3 regions of the Nonomuraea sp. KM88 genome follow, and region 3 is predicted to be linked to each of the others. Evidence: predicted binding sites of a transcription regulator. Region 3 holds the regulator's gene; each other region holds the start of a gene.
What was found. Region 3 encodes HrcA, which represses chaperone genes, less so after heat shock. Its sites were predicted from a motif close to TTGGCACTCTCNNNNNGAGAGTGCCAA; they were not measured.
Positions count from the first base shown of each region.

Region 1: the regulator HrcA is predicted to act here: its motif matches at 1,075-1,101, upstream of groES (co-chaperone GroES).
Region 2: the regulator HrcA is predicted to act here: its motif matches at 908-934, upstream of groL (chaperonin GroEL).

Region 1 covers NZ_JBQQCC010000006.1:408,391-410,657, forward strand. Annotated here, with positions in the region: gene groL (chaperonin GroEL) at 1-602, opposite strand, end outside; gene groES (co-chaperone GroES) at 674-985, opposite strand; gene ACTWPV_RS21250 (class I SAM-dependent methyltransferase) at 1,388-2,267, shown strand, end outside.
Region 2 covers NZ_JBQQCC010000004.1:30,843-33,109, forward strand. Annotated here, with positions in the region: gene ACTWPV_RS13435 (MoaD/ThiS family protein) at 1-246, shown strand, start outside; gene ACTWPV_RS13440 (cold-shock protein) at 488-688, shown strand; gene groL (chaperonin GroEL) at 1,043-2,267, shown strand, end outside.
Region 3 covers NZ_JBQQCC010000001.1:345,633-347,899, forward strand. Annotated here, with positions in the region: gene ACTWPV_RS01620 (hypothetical protein) at 1-44, opposite strand, end outside; gene hrcA (heat-inducible transcriptional repressor HrcA) at 605-1,618, shown strand; gene dnaJ (molecular chaperone DnaJ) at 1,630-2,267, shown strand, end outside.

The sequences.
Region 1 (2,267 bases), on a different contig from region 3:
TAGGCCGACAGGTAGCCCTTGTCGAACTGCATGCCCTCGGTGAACTCGAGCTCCATGCCCATGGCGTTGGACTCTTCGACGGTGAGCACGCCGTCCTTGCCCACCTTGTCGAACGCCTCGGCGATCAGGTCGCCGATCTGAGCGTCCTGGGCGGAGATCGTCGCAACGTTGGCGATCTCCTTCTTGTCCTCGACCGGCCGGGCGGTGGCGAGCAGCTTGTCGCTGATCGCCTTGGCGGCCTTGTCGATGCCGCGCTTGAGCGACAGCGGCGAGGCGCCGGCCGCCACGTTGCGCAGGCCCTCGCGGACCATCGCCTGGGCCAGCACCGTCGCGGTGGTGGTGCCGTCACCGGCGATGTCGTTGGTCTTGGTGGCAACTTCCTTGGCGAGCTGGGCGCCGAGGTTTTCGTAGCGCTCGTCCAGCTCGATCTCACGAGCGATGGTCACACCGTCGTTCGTGATCGTCGGCGCACCGAACTTCTTGTCGATGACGACGTTGCGGCCACGCGGGCCAAGGGTCACCTTCACGGCGTCCGCGAGGGCGTTCACGCCACGCTCTAGCGCGCGGCGGGCGTCCTCGTCGAACTCCAGGATCTTCGCCATAGCTGAAAGTCCTCTCCTAGCGTCGAAAGCCCCGGTCGCCCCTTGGAGCGCCCGGGGCTCGACGCACCGGCTTACTTCTCGATGATCGCGAGAACGTCGCGGGCGGAGAGCACGAGGTACTCCTCGCCGCCGTACTTGACCTCGGTGCCGCCGTACTTGCTGTAGAGGACGATGTCGCCCTCGGAGACGTCGAGCGGAATCCGCTTGTCGCCGTCCTCGTCCCAGTTGCCGGGGCCCACCGCGAGGACCTTGCCCTCCTGCGGCTTCTCCTTGGCGGTGTCCGGGATGACCAGGCCGGAAGCGGTGGTCTGCTCGGCCTCAAGCGGCTGAACCACAATGCGGTCGCCGAGCGGCTTAACGGGAACCTTGGTGGCGGTCGTCACGATCGGACCTCCCCTTCAGATTTGAATGATCTAGAAGAGGCGACCAGCTGGGCCTGCCGTCGCGGGTGTCAGACCTGCCTCGTCGCACGTTGGCACTCTCAAGGGGAGAGTGCCAACAGGAAACATATGCAAGAGGGGCTTGACAGTCAACACGAACGCGTCTGCTGAGAGCGATCAGGGTGCCGGCAACAAGGCGCTATCAGCGTAATGGCCGGTCATACAGGGGTTCGTAAAGATCTTCCTGCCGCGAGATTCGCGAGCGCGCGTGTCGCGCCGTCCTGACGACCCGGCATCTTCTGGTAAGCGACCGGGCCACCGTTCCACGCTATCCCCCGCGCCCCACCGCTCCGGCCGGATCCCCGCGCCGCGGGTACGTCCCCGGTGCCGCTAACGTCGTGTGACGTGGACCTCGACGCCTTCAACGAGCTGCTGACCCCGCGCGGGCGGCGGGCGCTCGCGGAGGCCGGCGAGCTCGCCGGCGCCGACCCGGTGGCCGCCGCCACGAGGCTGCGTAGGACGTATGACGCGGCGCTCACCTCGGCGGCGCTCACCCAGGCGGGGCTCAGGGAGCGCGCCACGGCCAAGTTCGGCGAGGACGCCCGGCTGATGTACTTCACGCCGCACGGCCTGGAGCAGGCCACCAGGACGGAGGTCGCCGGGCACCGCGCCGCCCGCCTGGTGGCCGCCCGCGCCCCGGAGCCGAGAGTCGCGGACGCGTGCTGCGGCATCGGCGGCGACCTGCTGGCACTGGCCCGCGCGGGCTGCGCCGTGGAGGCCGTCGACACCGACCCGCTGACCGCCGCCGTGGCCAGGGCCAACGCCGAGGCGCTCGGGCTTGGCGACCGGGTGACGGTGCGCGTGGCCGACGCGGCCGGCGTCGAGCCGGAGCGCTACGACGTGCTCTTCGCCGACCCGGCACGGCGTACGAGCAGGGGCCGCACGTTCGACCCCATGGCCTACTCGCCGCCCTGGCCGGTGGTGCTCGACCTCGTCTCCAGGGCTCGTGCGGCCTGTCTCAAGGTCGCCCCCGGCATCCCCTACACGTTCATCCCCGAAGGGGCGGAGGCCGAGTGGGTGTCCTTCAAGGGCGAGGTGAAGGAGGCGACGCTCTGGACCGGGGCCGGCCGGAAGTCGGACCGCCGGGCCACCCTGCTGCCCGGCGGCCACACCCTCACCGCCACGGGCGTCCGGGCCGCCACGGGCCCGCCGGGCCGGTACGTCTACGAGCCCGACGGCGCCGCCATCCGCGCGCACCTCGTGGGCGAGGTGGCCGAGATCGTCG
Region 2 (2,267 bases), on a different contig from region 3:
CTGCGCACCTACACCGGGGGCAACGCGGAGGTCAGTGGCGAGGGTGCGACTCTTCGTGACGTGCTGGCCAAGCTGGACTCTGACTACCCGGGTATCGGCGCGAGAATTCTGGATGAATCGGGCAAGATTCGGCGTTTTGTCAACGTTTATGTGGGGGAAGAGGACGTCCGATTCGCCCAAGGGCTGGACACTCCGGCCCCGGAGGGCACCCAGATCTCCATCATCCCCGCCGTCGCCGGCGGTTGAGTGCGGCAGATCACACTTCGGCGAAGGCGCCCCTTGTGGGCGCCTTCTTCTTTTCCCGGCAATTCAACGTTGAACCGTCGATGAGAGGAAATGCGCAGTCTGCGGATTGACTCTGTTGCCAAACCCCGTACCACAGGTATGGTCGAGGGCGATCGCCTGGCTGATTTTCCGTTAAGTCAGGCGATTACGGGTCTCGCGAAGGAATGGGCGAGGTCTGGGAGCCCAGTAAGAGGAGTCGGAAGTGGCGCAGGGCACCGTCAAGTGGTTCAACGCGGACAAGGGCTACGGCTTCATCGCGGTAGACGGTGGTAAGGATGTATTCGTCCATTACTCAGCGATCATGATGGACGGGTACCGCTCTCTCGAACAGGGACAGCGTGTCGAGTTCGAGATCACGCAGGGCCAGAAGGGGCCGCAGGCGGAGTCCGTCAGGACGGTCTGATTCACCGCACTGGTATGCACCGGCGGGATCGCGCGGCAGCGCAGTCCGGGCGAACCGTCACCTTTCTTTCGTCGATCCTGGTACGGCGAGCCGCGTGCGCGAACCGCGGCCAGCGGTGCGCCCACGGGGCGGCTCGCCGGACAGACGACTGACCTGGGGGGATCGCCGGCCACGGGTGAGTTCGCTTGCACTCGGCAGGGTAGAGTGCTAAACAGTTCGTTGGCACTCTATGCAGTAGAGTGCCAACACCGGATCGAGACGATGGGGTCTGCCGAACGGAGATGCTGACCCATGCCGTCGCGGGCGTCGGCTCGGTCCACGACAAGCCACCCTGCATCTGGGAGGTCTAGCCTTATGGCAGCCAAGATGATCGCGTTTGACGAGGACGCCCGGCGCGGTCTCGAGCGCGGTATGAACCAGCTCGCCGACGCCGTCAAGGTGACCCTGGGCCCCAAGGGGCGCAACGTCGTGCTGGAGAAGAAGTGGGGCGCTCCCACGATCACCAACGACGGTGTGTCCATCGCCAAGGAGATCGAGCTCGAGGACCCGTGGGAGAAGATCGGCGCGGAGCTGGTCAAGGAAGTCGCCAAGAAGACGGACGACGTAGCCGGCGACGGCACCACGACCGCCACCGTGCTCGCCCAGGCGCTGGTGCGTGAGGGCCTGCGCAACGTGGCCGCCGGCGCCAACCCGATGGCTCTGAAGAAGGGCATCGAGGCGGCCGTCGAGCGGGTCAGCGAGGAGCTCTCCAAGCTGGCCAAGGACGTGGAGACCAAGGAGCAGATCGCTTCGACCGCCTCCATCTCCGCCGCCGACCCCGAGATCGGCGCGCTCATCGCCGAGGCGATGGACAAGGTCGGCAAGGAAGGCGTCATCACCGTCGAGGAGAGCAACACCTTCGGTCTCGAGCTCGAGCTCACCGAGGGCATGCGCTTCGACAAGGGCATGACGTCGATGTACTTCGTCACCGACTCCGACCGCATGGAGGCCGTGCTCGAAGACCCGTACATCCTGATCGTCAACGGCAAGGTCTCCGCCAACAAGGACCTGCTGCCGCTGCTCGACAAGGTTGTGCAGTCGGGCAAGCCGCTGCTGATCATCGCCGAGGACGTCGAGGGCGAGGCCCTGGCGACCCTGGTGGTCAACAAGATCCGCGGCCTGTTCCGCTCCGTGGCCGTCAAGGCCCCGGGCTTCGGCGACCGCCGCAAGGCCATGCTCAACGACATCGCGATCCTGACCGGTGGTCAGGTCATCGCCGAGGAGGTCGGCCTCAAGCTCGAGACCGCCACCCTCGACCTGCTGGGCCGTGCCCGCAAGGTGGTCGTGACCAAGGACGAGACGACGATCGTCGACGGCGCCGGTGACGCCGAGCAGATCTCCGGCCGGGTCAACGAGATCCGCGCCGAGATCGAGCGCACCGACTCCGACTACGACCGCGAGAAGCTCCAGGAGCGGCTGGCCAAGCTGGCCGGCGGCGTGGCCGTCATCAAGGCGGGCGCGGCGACCGAGGTCGAGCTCAAGGAGCGTAAGCACCGCATCGAAGACGCCGTCCGCAACGCGAAGGCGGCCGTCGAGGAGG
Region 3 (2,267 bases):
GCCACGCCCCAGACGGCTCCGAGCCACCACAGGGGCGGCGTCACGGCCTTCGGGTCGATGCGGGGCGGGAACTGGGGTTGCCCGCCATGAGGTCCGTACCGCGGCTGCGGGCCGTACTGGGGTTGCTGCGCGTACGGCCCGGGCTGGCTGTGGTGCGGTTGTCGCGCGTACGGCCCGCTGTGGTACGGCGGTTGCCCGTGGGGCGAAGGCTGACCGTAGCCCGAGGGCTGATCATAGGGTGGCGATGGATGCCCGAACTGAGGCGGTGGACTGTAACCAGGCTGTGAGCCCGCCTGAGGCTCGTAGCCGGGTTGTGAGCCCGGCTGAGGGCCGTAGCCCGGCTGGGAGCCCGGTCGCGGGCCGTACTGCGGGGGTTGGGGCTGACCTTGGTCGGGATCCTGCCCTGGCGGCTGGTCGGACGACGGGGGCTGGGAATCGTCGGTCATGTGCGCAAGTGTGAGGCCTGTCCCTTCCCGGAAGCTAGAAGCAGGACGGGACACGGTGTTATCGCACCTTGTGGGCGAGAGCCGTACACTTGGCACTCGGGAACACAGAGTGCTAGAGCCTGTGTCTTCCCCGTGGCACGAGGGCAGGAGGTGAGCGCGTGCTTGACGAACGGAAGCTGGCGGTGCTCCGCGCCATTGTCGAAGACTACGTGTCGACCAACGAACCGGTGGGCTCCAAAGCGCTGGCCGATCGCCACAATCTGAAGGTCTCCCCGGCGACCGTCAGGAACGACATGGCGGCGCTGGAGGAGGAGGGATACATCACGCAGCCGCACACCAGCGCGGGCCGGGTGCCGACGGACAAGGGCTATCGCCTGTTCGTCGATCGGCTCTCGCAGGTCAAGCCGCTGTCGGGGGCCGAGCGCCGGGCGATCGAGACGTTCCTGGCCGGCGCGGTCGACCTCGACGACGTGGTGACCCGCACGGTTCGCCTGCTCGCGCAGCTGACCAGGCAGGTGGCGGTGGTGCAATACCCGACGCTGACCCGTTCGACGGTGCGGCACGTCGAGCTCGTCCCGCTGAACGACCGGCGGGTCATGCTCGTGCTGATCACCAACACCGGCCGCGTCGAGCAGCGCGTGATCGAGCTGCCCGAGGTGGTGGAGGAGGCGCGGATCGCGCACCTGCGCGCCGTGCTCAACTCCTGCCTCGACGGCTGCGGCCTGACCAGCGTGCCCGACCTGGTGGCCGACCTGCCTGAGCGGTTGCCCGCCGAAGACCGGCCCGCCGTGGCGACGATCCTGTCGGTGCTGCTCGAGACCCTCGTGGAGCGGCACGACGAGAAGATCGTGTTCGCCGGGGCGGCCAACCTCGCCGGCGCCGACTTCTCCACCGGCCTCCGCGACGTGCTGGAGGCGCTGGAAGAGCAGGTGGTGCTCATGCGGCTGCTCGGCGAGACCACGTCCGACACCCCGTCCACGCTCACCGTGCGCATCGGCTCGGAAAACCCCTACCTGCGGGGCACATCCATCGTCGCGACCGGATACGGTTCTGGCGACAACCAACTGGCCCGGCTCGGGGTGCTGGGACCCACGAGGATGGATTATCCAGTGACGATGGGCGCCGTGCGCGCGGTGGCACGCTACGTCAGCCAGATCCTGGCTGCATCTTAAGAGGTCGATAAGTGGCAAACAGCGACTATTACGCCACCCTCGGGGTGCGCCCTGACGCCAGTCAGGACGAGATCAAGAAGGCCTACCGCCGGCTCGCCCGCGAGCTGCATCCCGACATGAACCCCGATCCTGAGACTCAGGACAGGTTCAAGGAGATCACGCAGGCCTACGAGGTGCTGTCCGACCCGAACAAGCGCCAGATGTACGACCTGGGCGGCGACCCCTTCAGCGGCGCCGGAGCGGGTGCGGGCGCCGGAGCCGGCGGGTTCGGCGCGGGTTTCCCCTTCAGCGACATCATGGACGCCTTCTTCGGCACCGCGGCCGGCGCCAGGGGCCCCCGTTCGCGTGCCCGCAGGGGCCGCAACGCCACCATCAGGGTCGAGCTCGACCTGCGCGAGACCGCTTTCGGCACCACCCGCGAGCTGGTCGTCGACACGGCCGTGATCTGCGAGGTGTGCCAGGGCGCGGGCGCGGCGGCCGGCACCCACCCCAACACGTGCGACATGTGCAACGGGCGCGGCGAGATCTCCCAGGTCACCCGCTCGTTCCTGGGCCAGGTCATGACCTCGCGGCCGTGCCCGCAGTGCGGCGGGTTCGGCACCATCATCCGCAACCCCTGCCAGGAGTGCTCGGGCGACGGCCGGGTGCG